4 regions of the Nicoliella lavandulae genome follow, and region 3 is predicted to be linked to each of the others. Evidence: riboswitches for the same ligand, from Rfam matches in the RefSeq annotation. Region 3 holds a riboswitch; each other region holds the start of a gene.
The links. Region 3 has a riboswitch for thiamine pyrophosphate ahead of R4146_RS00755 (ECF transporter S component). Riboswitches for the same ligand answer to the same signal wherever they lie in the genome.
Positions count from the first base shown of each region.

Region 1: another riboswitch for thiamine pyrophosphate. It lies ahead of tenA (thiaminase II); the one in region 3 lies ahead of R4146_RS00755 (ECF transporter S component).
Region 2: another riboswitch for thiamine pyrophosphate. It lies ahead of R4146_RS08430 (acetylornithine deacetylase); the one in region 3 lies ahead of R4146_RS00755 (ECF transporter S component).
Region 4: another riboswitch for thiamine pyrophosphate. It lies ahead of thiW (energy coupling factor transporter S component ThiW); the one in region 3 lies ahead of R4146_RS00755 (ECF transporter S component).

Region 1 covers NZ_JAWMWH010000003.1:348,170-351,381, reverse strand. The annotation lists gene R4146_RS08305 (hypothetical protein) at 90-275, shown strand; gene R4146_RS08300 (carbon-nitrogen hydrolase family protein) at 317-1,123, opposite strand; TPP riboswitch at 1,251-1,342, shown strand; gene tenA (thiaminase II) at 1,440-2,144, shown strand; gene thiD (bifunctional hydroxymethylpyrimidine kinase/phosphomethylpyrimidine kinase) at 2,144-2,956, shown strand; gene thiE (thiamine phosphate synthase) at 2,943-3,212, shown strand, end outside.
Region 2 covers NZ_JAWMWH010000003.1:366,452-369,663, reverse strand. The annotation lists gene R4146_RS08445 (hypothetical protein) at 1-142, opposite strand, end outside; gene R4146_RS08440 (acyl-CoA thioesterase) at 236-652, shown strand; gene R4146_RS08435 (lysylphosphatidylglycerol synthase domain-containing protein) at 656-1,582, shown strand; TPP riboswitch at 1,674-1,767, shown strand; gene R4146_RS08430 (acetylornithine deacetylase) at 1,849-3,135, shown strand; gene tenA (thiaminase II) at 3,135-3,212, shown strand, end outside.
Region 3 covers NZ_JAWMWH010000001.1:146,436-149,647, forward strand. The annotation lists gene R4146_RS00750 (serine hydrolase) at 1-957, opposite strand, end outside; TPP riboswitch at 1,137-1,226, shown strand; gene R4146_RS00755 (ECF transporter S component) at 1,334-1,891, shown strand; gene R4146_RS00760 (ABC transporter ATP-binding protein) at 1,989-3,212, shown strand, end outside.
Region 4 covers NZ_JAWMWH010000003.1:395,613-398,824, forward strand. The annotation lists gene R4146_RS08580 (carbohydrate ABC transporter permease) at 1-36, opposite strand, end outside; gene R4146_RS08585 (ABC transporter ATP-binding protein) at 89-1,174, opposite strand; gene thiW (energy coupling factor transporter S component ThiW) at 1,432-1,944, opposite strand; TPP riboswitch at 2,030-2,122, opposite strand; gene R4146_RS08595 (deoxynucleoside kinase) at 2,167-2,796, opposite strand; gene R4146_RS08600 (acetyl-CoA carboxylase) at 2,847-3,158, opposite strand.

The sequences.
Region 1 (3,212 bases), on a different contig from region 3:
TCACAAGACTTAATTAATTGAACATAAAGATGTTGGTCTAACAATGTTTATGCTAAAATAAGAACATGATCTCAAAGGAATGGTGATGAATGATTATCGTTTTATTATTAACCATCTTTGTATTATGGTTAGTCTGGAAATTCCTCAGTAGTTGGCTATGGTGGCTATTGTTAATCGCTGCCATCATTTGGATGTTAAAGGTATTTTTCTGGGGTGCCATTATTTTAATTGTCTTAGGCGTTCTAGGGGCCTTTTCTGATGGAAATCAATCGTAATAAAAAACCGGTTTAGCAGATGCTAAACCGGTTTTTGTAACTTAATATAATTTAGGAATTCTTTGATTAGCTGATGGTAACGTTTTTCTAACGGTCTTAATTTTATCTAAGTCAATTTCAGTAATTAAGATTGTTTCGTCACTCCCTGCCTGAGCAATTGTGACGCCCATTGGATCAACGACTTGACTTAAACCCACACGGTCATTACTAGCTGGTTTATCGCATCCAACAACATAGGTAGTATTTTCAATTGCACGTGCTTTTAGTAATGTGGACCAGTGATATTCCTTTAAGGGACCACTAAACCATGACGTTGGAATGATGATAACATCAGCTCCATTAATTGCTTCATAGCGAGCCACTTCTGGGAATCGTAATTCATAGCATACAAACAACCCGATTTTACCAAATGGCGTGTCAATAGGTTCGAATAATTTATCACCTGGCTTAATTTGGTCAGACTCTTTAGTGCCAAAAGCATCATATAAGTGCGTTTTGTGATACGTACTAACGATTTTACCATGATTATCGATAACTACGATTGTATTATAAACTCGTTGATCATTGCCATCATCATTTTTTTCGCGCATCCCAAATATTACCCACACTTGATTATCAATTGCGGCTTGTTTGGCATTGTTAACAAATGGTCCTTCTAGCGATTCAGCATGTTGATTGATTACATCTAAATCCGCAGTGGCGGAAACCGTGCTCATGAACATTTCCGGAAATACCACTAATTTAGCGCCCTTTTCGGCGGCCTCTTTAGTAACTTGGGTCAATTTATGTTGATTAACGGTTTGATCAAGGTCAGAAAATGATTGTGCTAGTGCAATTTTATAATTCAAAGCCTAATCCTCCTAATTATCTTTTAAGCAAATTCTAATCTTATGTCACTGCAATGTCAATCATTGTAAGTTCCATTAGACACCTTATATTAGATATGGTATATTAGTTCTGGAATTGAATATAAATGACTATCCACTGGGGTGCCGTTTGGCTGAGATAATACCCATTGAACCTGAATCTAGATAACACTAGCGTAGGAACGTGGCATGAATCGAAGATAATCGCAGATGATTATAGGCGACCCACCCCCGAAGTTAGTTCGGTGTGGGTCGTTTTTATTTTCCCTGGATAGTTATAATTTAGGAGGATTCACCTATGTTTTCTGATCAACTAAAGCAACAAGCGCAACCCATTTTAAAAGGTATTTTTGAACATCCCTTCATTCAAGGCATTGCCAATGGACACGTTCCTGGTGCCGCATTGAAATTCTATGTTCAACAAGATTATCAATACCTAAGCGAATTTATCAAAATTTATGGAAATGCAATTGCGAAATCCAATGATCGCGAATTAATGAGTTTCTTTAATGATCAAATTAGCTTCATTTTAAATAGTGAGATTCATCCCCACCATATTTTTTGCAATATTGCTGGAGTATCATACGAAAGTCAACAGCATGCCACGCCTTCCCCTAAAGCATACCTATACGAATCACATATGCACCGGGCGGGTGAAACGGGCTCATTGTTAAATATCTTAGCAGCGTTTCAACCATGTCCTTGGACGTATGCAGAGATTGCTGATCACTTAGTAGCTCAAGGGGCAGCAAATGATGACAACCCATTTAAGGACTGGATCGAATTCTATGCAACCCCTAAGGGTGATAAATCACTAAGTGATACGGTCTTTGCCTTTGTTGACCGCTTTGCAGAACATGCATCCCCAGAAGAATTAACTGAAGCCACCCAATACTTCCTAAAGAGTTGCGAATTAGAATGGCAATTCTGGGAACAAGCATATAAGCAAGAGGATTGGCACTTCAAAGCAACATTAGATGCTGCTAGTAAGGAGGAATTCTAATGCGTGAGTTTCCAGAAGCATTAACGATCGCTGGTACTGATTCTGGTGGTGGCGCTGGAATGATGGCCGACATCAAGACAATGCAAGCTTGTCATGTGTTTAGTACCAGCGTGGTCGTTGGTGTTACTGCTCAAAATACTTTAGATGTGCAAAAAGTCTATCCATTACCACTGGAGATGGTCGATGCTCAGTTCGCTTCAGTTGCGGAGGACTTTAAGATCAAAGCTGCGAAGACAGGTGCGCTCTTTGATGCGGCCCATGTTAAGGCCGTAGCTAAAAATATTAAGCATTATTCATTTGGAACCCTAGTTGTTGATCCCGTTATGGTAGCCAAGGGCGGTGCTAAGTTATTAACTGATGATGCGATTGATACCGTCATCAACGACTTAATTCCACTGGCTGATATCATTACCCCTAATCTACCAGAGGCCGAAACGATCGTTAAACACCCAATTGATGACTTAGCAACCGTTAAAAATGCTGCTAAAGAAATTCAACGACTAGGTGCTAAGAACGTTATCATTAAGGGCGGTCATAGTGATGGCCCTGAGAATAAAGACTATGTATTACTAGCAGATGGGACTGCATTTTGGTTGACTGGTGATCACGTTGATTCTAAGCGTAAACATGGGACTGGTGATACACTGTCATCCGTTATCGTTGCTGAAATTGCTAAGGGCTGTCACGTCGAACAAGCCATTCGGCGGGCAAAGGCCTATATGAACGAAATTCTAAAACATGAAATTCACGTGGGCCAAGGTCATGGTCCACTTAATCATTGGGGAGCTGAAAATACTGATGTTGAAATTTAATCCAGACATGTTACGGGTCTACTTTATTGGTGGGACTCAAAATATTGGCGGCGATAAGGCCAAGTTTATTGAACAACTAACCACTGCTTGTCAAAGTGGAATCACAATGTTTCAATACCGTGAAAAAGGTAAAGGTGCCCTCGTGGGTCAAGAACGCCTTGAATTAGGTCAAACGGTCCGCGACATTACTAAACAATATGGCGTTCCATTGATCGTTGATGATGATTTGGCGCTTGCTAGAGCGATTGATGCCGAC
Region 2 (3,212 bases), on a different contig from region 3:
GATCCACTCGATCAGATTCCCATTGCAAGGCATTGATTAGATCGAGTGTCTTTTGAATTGATTGGGATGCAGTTTTGGAATCCATCGATTCAAAATCCTGTTGCAAATACGATTTTAATTTAGCTTCATCTTTTTGATTCATAACGGACTGCTCCTTTTAATCGGATTTATAAATATTATAGCAACGTTTATGGTAAAATTACCAATGGAACAATTTAAGAGAAGAGGATATTGAATGATGAAACCCTATTATCACAAAGTTCAGTATTATGAAACTGATAAGATGCAGATTACTAGTCACACGAATTACATTCGGTTCATGGAAGAAGCGCGTAGCGACTACTTAGAACAAATTGGTTGGGCGTATGATCAATTTGAAGCCAATTCGATGATTTCGCCAGTCACTAAAGTAACGGCTGAGTACAAGAAGACAACTACATTTCCCGATTTAATTAAAATCGAGACGAGTGTTGCTAAAGTTAGTAAATATCGCTTAGTTTTGAAATATATAATGACTGTTGATGATCAACTAGTTTGCAAGGCTAGTAGTGAACACTGCTTTTTAGATAATGAACATCAAATCATTAATCTACCTAAACGGGTGCCAGCGTTTTATGATCGCCTAGTTGAACTAAATCGTCAGGAATTATAGGAAGTGGTGATAACTATCAAAATAATTGATAAGATTGCTGATTCGTTTTCTAAATACTCTAATATTATTAAGCGAATTTACGTTGTATTGATTTTAGCGTTCGTTGTATATTCAATTCATTCGATCATTGAGCAAATTTCTTGGCATAAATTAGTTCGTGCCAGTCATTTACTATCGGCGGGTAGTTTTGTTGCCTTACTTATATTAGGCGCATTAGCCATTGTACCAATGATGATCTATGACTTTACCTATACTCGTAAAGCTAAAATGGACATCTCAATGCCAGAGTTGATCACTAGTAGTTATGTGATCAATACATTCACTAATATTGGTGGCTCTGGTGGGTTAGTCGGAGCTAGTTTACGTATTTTTCTATTCGGGAACGTTAATGAAAATAATAAAGAAACGGCTAAGATCGTGACGCAAATTGCGTTGTTCACGATGACCGGATTAGTCGTTAATGATATTGCTGCGATTTTGTTAAACATTGATCGGTTTGGCGCTGAGCCAATTTGGATTAAAACGGTTTGTTTATTATTTCCATTGTATTTACTGGTACCGTTCGTAGCTAAGAATGATACATTAAATCGACGTGATTTATTTCATTTGTTGATTGGTTCAACATTGGAATGGGTTTGTTGTTTAGCATTTTTCATTAGTATTGGCTTTTTTATGCACATTCACTTTGATGTAAGAGCTGCATACCTTGGCTTGATCTTCGCTGGAATTGTAGGAGCAATGTCACTAATTCCAGGTGGAATTGGATCATTTGAAGTCGCATTGACCTTTGGGCTAGAAAAGGCAGGCATTTCTGCTGATATCATTGTGATTTGGGCATTGATCTATCGGATTTGCTATTACTTTGTTCCATTTATAATTGGAATGATCATGTTATTAGTTAAATACTTAAGACGGCGCAACCATGCCTGAGAATAATCATTAAAGCAGAACTGACCAGTTCTGCTTTTTAATTTGCGTTAATTGATTGAATAAATTATAATGACGATTGTAAATATAATTAAATAATCACTAGGGGAGCTTTAATTAGCTGAGAATTAGACCCTTGGAACTTGAATCTGGTTAGGACCAGCGCAAGGAAGTGGACAGTTGATCGATCATTACTATGATTATGATAATGAAGGGCCCTTCTTTGCGAAGGACCCTTTTTGTGATTAAAAGGAGCAATTTATATAGTAATGAAAAAAGAAATTCAAGCAGTTATTGATGATGTTGATAACCACAAAGATCAATTATTAACACTATTAAGTCAGCTAGTGGCATTTCCCACACCAGCCCCTCCTGGCCGTAATACTGATAATGCCCAGTCGTTCGTGGTCAATTATTTAAAACAACTAGGGTTTGATATTGACCAATGGGATTTATATCCCCATGATTCAATCGTTGTTGGGACAAAAACCAATGCCAATAGTGAGCGATATCAAAGTCTAATTCTAAATGGGCATATGGATGTTGCGTCAATACAACCAGATGAAAAGTGGCATTCTGATCCATTTAAAATGTTAGTTAAGGCTGGGCGTGCTTATGGCCGTGGCGTTGCAGATATGAAGGGCGCATTAGCAGCGATGTTAATGGCCTTTCAATTATTGCATGATGCTCAAGTTGCACTACCCGGTGAACTAAAATTTGAATCAGTGATTGGTGAAGAAAGTGGTGAAGCTGGGACACGCGCTGCAATTGAACGTGGTCATCATGCTGACTTTGCCATTGTTGGTGACATTAGTGACTTTCACATTCAAGGGCAAGGTGGCGTGATCACGGGATGGATTACAATCAAAAGTGACCAGACATTTCATGATGCCACTAGGCGCCAAATGATGAATGCAGGCGGTCATTTAAGAGTAGCTAGTGCCATTGAAAAGATGATGAAGGTCATCAGTGGATTGAACGATTTAGAGCGGGATTGGGCAGTTAATAAGAGTTACCCTGGCGTAGCCCCTGGTTCTGATACGATTAATCCAGCGGTGATTGAAGGTGGACGAAATGCTGCTTTTATCGCAGATGAATGTCGACTATGGGTAACAGTACACTTTTATCCGAATGAAGATTACCATGCGGTAATTAAAGAGGTTGAAACGCATATTAATAACGTTGCGATGGCTGATCCATGGCTTAAGGATCATTTACCAATTTATAAGTGGGGCGGTAAATCAATGGTAGAGGAGCGCGGTGAAGTCTTTCCAGCACTGGATTTAGATTCATCTTCACGACCAGTTAAGCTTTTAGATACTGCCCACTATCAAGTGACAGGTCAAAAGCCAATCGTGGATGTTTCACCAAGTGTTACTGATGGTGGTTGGTTTGGCAATGCTAACATCCCAGCTGCTATTTACGGTCCAGGGACGATTGATGAAGCCCATTCCGTTGATGAATCGATTCAAGTTGATGATTTAATTGAATATACGAAGGTATTAATGCAATTCATGTTCGAATGGCTTAATACCAAGCGAGGAGAATCAGATTAATGCAATTTAGTGACCAATTGATAACAGAATTAAAACCAGTCTGGCAAGCTAATCATAACCACCCGTTTGTCAAAGAG
Region 3 (3,212 bases):
ACTAAATTCGTAATTATCATTGATCGTAATTGTAATCAAGCGATCCTTGCCTGGTACTTGACCCGTCCCAACAAAGCTAAGACCAGCGGCTGGAGTGTAACCAGTCTTAAGCCCGTCGACATATAGGTCAGGCGCATAGAACGTCCGCCCCTTTAACATATTGTTGTAGTTGTAAAGTCGTTGCCCATCAACGGTCGCAGTCCCCTTCTTTGAATCCTTTAGGATCTGTGGGTAGTACGCTAATACGTGTTGGGTAATGGTTGCTAATGCCTTAGCACTTACCATGTTACCGGCATTGGCGCCCCCTTTATATTTAAAGCCATAGTGAACTAAGTCCGTATTTTCTAATCCAGATGCAGAATTAAATGTCGCATCGATGTCCCATGCGGCTGCTTGTTTATTCATCATATCAATAAACTTACCGTTAGAACCAGCTACCCATTGGCCTAGCGCAATGGCTGCATTATTGGAGGATTGGATTAACGTTGCCCGGTATAATTGTCTAACTGTATACTTGTGGCCAGGTTTGAACTTAAATCCGCCCCCGATGTTATTATTGTAGCTCATGTTCACTAAGCTAGTGCTAGAAGTATTAACGACTTGATTCCAGCCGTTCGTTTCTTGCGCCTTACGGATCACTAAGTATAAGGTCATTAACTTAGCTGTCGAAGCAACTTTTAACTTTTGATTGATGTTTTTAGCGTACACAATTTTACCGTTATCCGCATCAACCGCAATGGCCGCCTTGGCATTCTTCATTTTGTAATTACCAGGCACAATTGCGTTACCAGTCAATCCAACGGCTCCATCATCATAATCATAGTCATAATTATAAGTCGCCGCATTGGCCGTTTTTGTCGCCCCAGAATTAACCAATGAATTAATTCCAGAACCCGAAGCGATTCCGACAACAGCAACCAATGCCACCGTGAATCGTTTTAATTTTTTACTAATCATATCCTAAATCCTTCCCAAAAATTAAGTAATTTAAATCTTATATAATAAATTACCATTTTCACAGTCCTTAGACAATTGGTTTAAGCGAACTGTAAAGGAAGTGTTATTTAAGCATTGTGATTGTAACAAACGACCTTGCAATTTGTTTAAGACTAAGTTAAACTAGTCAAAGTTAAATAAATAGATGTTTGGGGTGCCGTTCGGCTGAGATAATACCCATTGAACCTGATTCAGTTAGCACTGGTGGAGGGAAACAATGCACTTTAGTGTGCTCAATGGCGTACATACCAAAGGGTCCTCAAAATATTTGAGGACCCTTTTTCTATTTGTTTAAAAAATTATTGATGGATCTATGTTGAAAGGAAGGTTTTTAGCAATGGCTAAAAAATGGAGTCTTAGAAATATTATTTTAATTGCGTTGATCGCAATCGTCTGTGGGGTTATTTTCTGGTTAACTAGTTTTATTTACAATGCGTTGACCCTAATTTTAACTCCCATCGGATTAGCACCGGCTGCCAATGATTTATCACTCGGTTTATGGATCGTCGCTGGACCACTAGCTGGTGCCATCTTCAAGATGCCCGGAGTTTCAATCTTCAGTGAAGTAGCTGGAGCCGTAGTTGAAATGTTCTTAGGTGATCAATGGGGCGTTATGAACGTGGTTTCTGGTTTAATCCAAGGAGCCGGTGCTGAATTAGGATTCGCCGTTACGGGCTACAAAAAATATGGTCACTTCCAACTATTCTTAGGAGCGGTCTTTACCACCGTCATTACATTTACTTGGGATTGGTTCAAAAATGGTTACAATGCTTACCACGTGGGCTTTATTATTCTATTATTCATTCTTCGGTTTATCTCCGTATGGGTCTTTAGTGATCCGATTCCAACTGCAATTAACAAATTGCTTAACCGAAGCCATGCTATTGAAGCATAATTTAGTCGCGTTTTGATTCACAAGTCGTTAAAATAACATTAAAGCACTTCGAAAGCATTGCTTTGGGGTGCTTTCTTTATTATTTGGAGGAATTTTTATGACAACCGTCAATGTTAGTCATTTCACATTTACCTATGCTAAAAGTAAGCAACCCGTCTTGGCAGACGTGAACTTAACGTTTCCCAGTGGTCAAATTAGTTTGATTGCTGGGCCATCAGGAACTGGTAAGTCGACACTATTAAAATCAATCGCTGGTCTATATCCTGAGTTTGCCAATGGTGATTATACCGGCACCATCAGCTTTGACGACCAAGCAATCAACACCATCCCCGCCACTGACATGAGTGGCATCGTATCCATGATGTTTCAAAATCCAAATCAACAATTTACCATGACCAATGTTTACGATGAAATCCAATTCGCCCTTGAAAATCGCCGAATGGATCCAGCGGCTATCCCTGCCCGCATCGATCATGCAATGGAATTCGTTAACATTACCAAACTCAAGCATCGCAGCTTAAATGACCTGTCCGGTGGTGAAAAACAAAAGGTAGCCTTAGCCATTATTATCGCAATGGATTCAAAGGTTATCTTACTTGATGAACCATTTGCTAGTTTGGACCGGCAATCACGAAGTGACTTATTGCACCAACTAACACGTTTGCGCGATGAAAAACACAAAACCATCATTTTAGTCGATCATGACTTATCTGGCTATGAAGCAGTAGTTGATCACTTCTTTTATCTCCATGCTGACCAACATCAAATCACAGAGCTATCGCATCAAGACGTTGCGCAATTACTTACGCCGTTCGATAACCATGAATTAGCTGATGTTAAATTAGCCCTCCCGACTGCTGATGAACAAAGCGTCATTGACTTGGACCACCTAACGCTAAGTCAACACGATCAAGCCCTGTTAGCAATGGATCAATTTAAAATCTACCCTAACCGGACCACGTTGATTACTGGTGAGAACGGAATTGGTAAGTCCACGTTATTTAAGGCGTTGACCCGCCTATTTAAATACGATGGTACAATTTTATACCAAGGCAAAAATATCCAAAAAATTCGTAAAAAGCCTTACTTATCACATGTTGCACTTGTTTTTCAAGATGCTGAAATGCAGTTTGTCGATATTACGGTGGCAGAAGAACTACAATTATCACTTAAGAACGCCGTTCACCCCCACTACTCAACTGACGATGTGCAAGCAATGTTAAAGGAATTAAAGATTGATGGTCGTGAACAACAAGTGGTCTACACCCTAAGTGAAGGTCAGAAAAAGAAATTACAAATCTTAGAAATGTTAATCATGGGT
Region 4 (3,212 bases), on a different contig from region 3:
CCGATGCTTCTTGATCGATACCTTGACCTTATCCATGCCTGAAGCATTCGAGCCGTTTAAATCTTTAATTTGGTTTTCATCGAACGATTTAAGCATTTTCTAAAACTCCCTTCTGAATTCCTACTAAGCTCCGATCATCTGAATCAAAAATGAAGAAACTTTCTGCCCCTTCAACTTGAATCAATTCTTGCGGTCTAATATCAACTTGGCCGTTCAACACGATTCGTAACTCTTGGCCATTATCTAGACTTGCTTCAATCATTGTCCGATCACCTAATTGAGAAACACTAGTTACCCGTGCGTTCCCATCGTTAACCCCCGTCTTAACCTTGAATTGATTAGGCCGAATGCCAACCTTATACTTATGACCGTCAATTAGCGGTTCACTAACTTCAACTTTAAATCTATTATCCATAGTCAACGTTCCATTTGAATAAACCGCATTAAGTAAGTTGATTTGCGGGGTGCCAAAGAAGGAAGCAACGAATTCATTAGCGGGATGTTGATAAACACCTAATGGAGTATCAATTTGTTGAATGTGGTGATGGTTTAAGACCATTACATGATCAGCCATCGTCATTGCTTCTACTTGATCATGAGTAACGTAAATAACGGTTAAGCCTAACTTACGTTGTAGTTCTTTCAATTCAATTCTCATTTTGGCTCTTAATTGAGCATCTAAGTTTGATAATGGTTCATCCATTAAGCATAACTTAGATTCATTGGCAACGGCTCTGGCTAAAGCTACCCGTTGGCGTTGTCCACCGGATAAATCCTTTGGCTTCCGGTTTTTAAATTCGGTTAAATTAACTAATTCTAATGCATTTTCAACCCGACGTTTAATAACATCTTTAGGTTGTTTTCTGGCCTTAAGGCCAAATGCAACATTATCAAATACTGATAAAAATGGATATAACGCATAGCTTTGGAACACCATTGATAACTTACGGTCCTTTGGTTCTAAGTCATTTGCCCGTTGGCCATTTAGGTATAAATTCCCAGATGTAATTGGAATAATGCCCGCAATCATCCGAAGCAACGTACTCTTCCCACAACCCGATGGTCCAACGATTGCAAAAAATTCGTTATCTTCGATATGTGCTGATACATTTTCTAAAACTGGTGTATCTGATCCATCATACTTCTTTACCAGATGCTTTAATTGAATTGACAATATTCTCACCTATCCTTACGAAATAGTTAATTTATTTAATGTTTCTTAACAATTTAAAGAATAGCATGCCAATTTATAGAAGCTGTAAAACCAATGTATTTTTTGTGTAAAAGAATTTGCCTAAATTAGCTGATTTAGGCTACGTATGTAAAGTTTATGTAAATAGGTTTTACAAGATTGAGGAGGCGCAATCCTTGTTATTAAAGCAAACTAAAAGGGCTCATTCTTTACGATCGAATGAGTCCTCATTAATGAATTTAATTTTTAAAAAATAAAGCTTGGATTCTCTGGAATTGAGATGTTTTCACTAATTTTACTAAAATTAGATAAGCAATGATCGATCCTGAAATTGCCCCACCAAAGAACCGCGGCGTAAACACGAACCAAAATAAATTCGTTGTCGTTCCGGTATACCAGACCATTACGGGATAAGAAGCCAGTGACCCGATCAACCCAGTTCCAATCACTTCCCCTAAAATAGCCAGCCAAGGACTTCGTTTATAGCGATATAATAACCCCGCCAATAACGCCCCAAATACCGCACCGGTAAATGCTAATGGTGGAATCCCTAAAAATAGCATCCGCATCAATGCACAAACAACCGCCATTACAGTTGCATACACTGGTCCCATTAAGACCGCTGCTGTAACGTTTAGCACACTAGACATCGGTGCCATCCCTTCAATTCTAAAAATTGGTGATAAGAAAAAATCTAGTGCAATCATAATTGCTAAAATCGTTATCTTTTGAATCCGATTTTGTTGTCCCATTAATCAATCCTCCTAAAGAAATAACATTAATGGGACCTCATCGCTAAATAAAATAAAAATCCCTATCAAAAAGGATAGGGATTTACACACTTTAATAATTAATTCCCTAGCGCCAGCATTACCTGGATCAGGTTCGTGGGTATTATCTCAGCCATTATCGGCACCCCATTAATGTTTTATTTACATATTAACTATACTATAAGTTAAATTATTCGTCAAAGCCTATTTCATGACATGGTATTCAATTTGACGTAAGACTTCGACTAAATCAGCCGGATTATTAACATAGTCATAACGATTTCCATTAATTTTCATCTTTGGGCTTTCACGATAGTTGTCATACCATTTTTCGTATGCTTTTTGTAGCTGTTTATAATAATTCAACAATTTATCATCATTTTGAATTTGCTCAAACTTTCGACCCCGACTCTTAATATGTTCTAGTTGATGTTCTAAATCAATGTCAATAAATACCATTAAATCCGGTTTCTTCTTGCGAGTGGATTTAGGTAATTCTTGCATCATATTTTTCAACAGACTATTATAGACCGCTTTTTCCTGATCATTGATATTACCTAATCGATAGTTTAAGTTAGTAAATACTGAATCTTCATAAATCGATCGATCCAACACATTGTTAGGATGCGATTGGGCTGCTTTAATCATATCAAAACGCTTATTTAAAAAATAAATTTGTAACAAAAATCCATACTTCTTAGAATCAGCATAGAATTTAGGTAGGATGGGATTATCCGCCACTGGTTCTAAGAATGATTCAGTTCCTAAGTGTTCTGCAAGCTTTTGTGCCAGGGATGTTTTGCCTGCTCCAATTGTACCGGCCATTGTAATCATATCGTTGCCCCCCTCATAAAATCACTAGTTATAATCATTTATTTTCATTACTAAAAGCAACGATTTAGCATCCGTTTGTCATGATCGTTGAAATTACGTAATTCTGCGGGTAAGTGAAAATCATGGTAAAGATTACGTACCACTTTAATTAATGAGGCTAGTTCATAATCATCTAATTCATGTAATGGCACTAATCGCGTTAACGTTCGATAGCGACTAATTTCAATGTAGAAATTGTAACAGTGGTCATACACATCATTGACAATAATTAATCGATACCTAGTATTGGGTAATCTTTTAAACCATGGTTGAATCCGTTGATAAATCAATTCGGCATGGCGACTAGCCTCTTTATCGCCCATTGTTTCCAAAGTCATTCACTATCCTTTTAATCTAATTATATTAACCAAAACTTA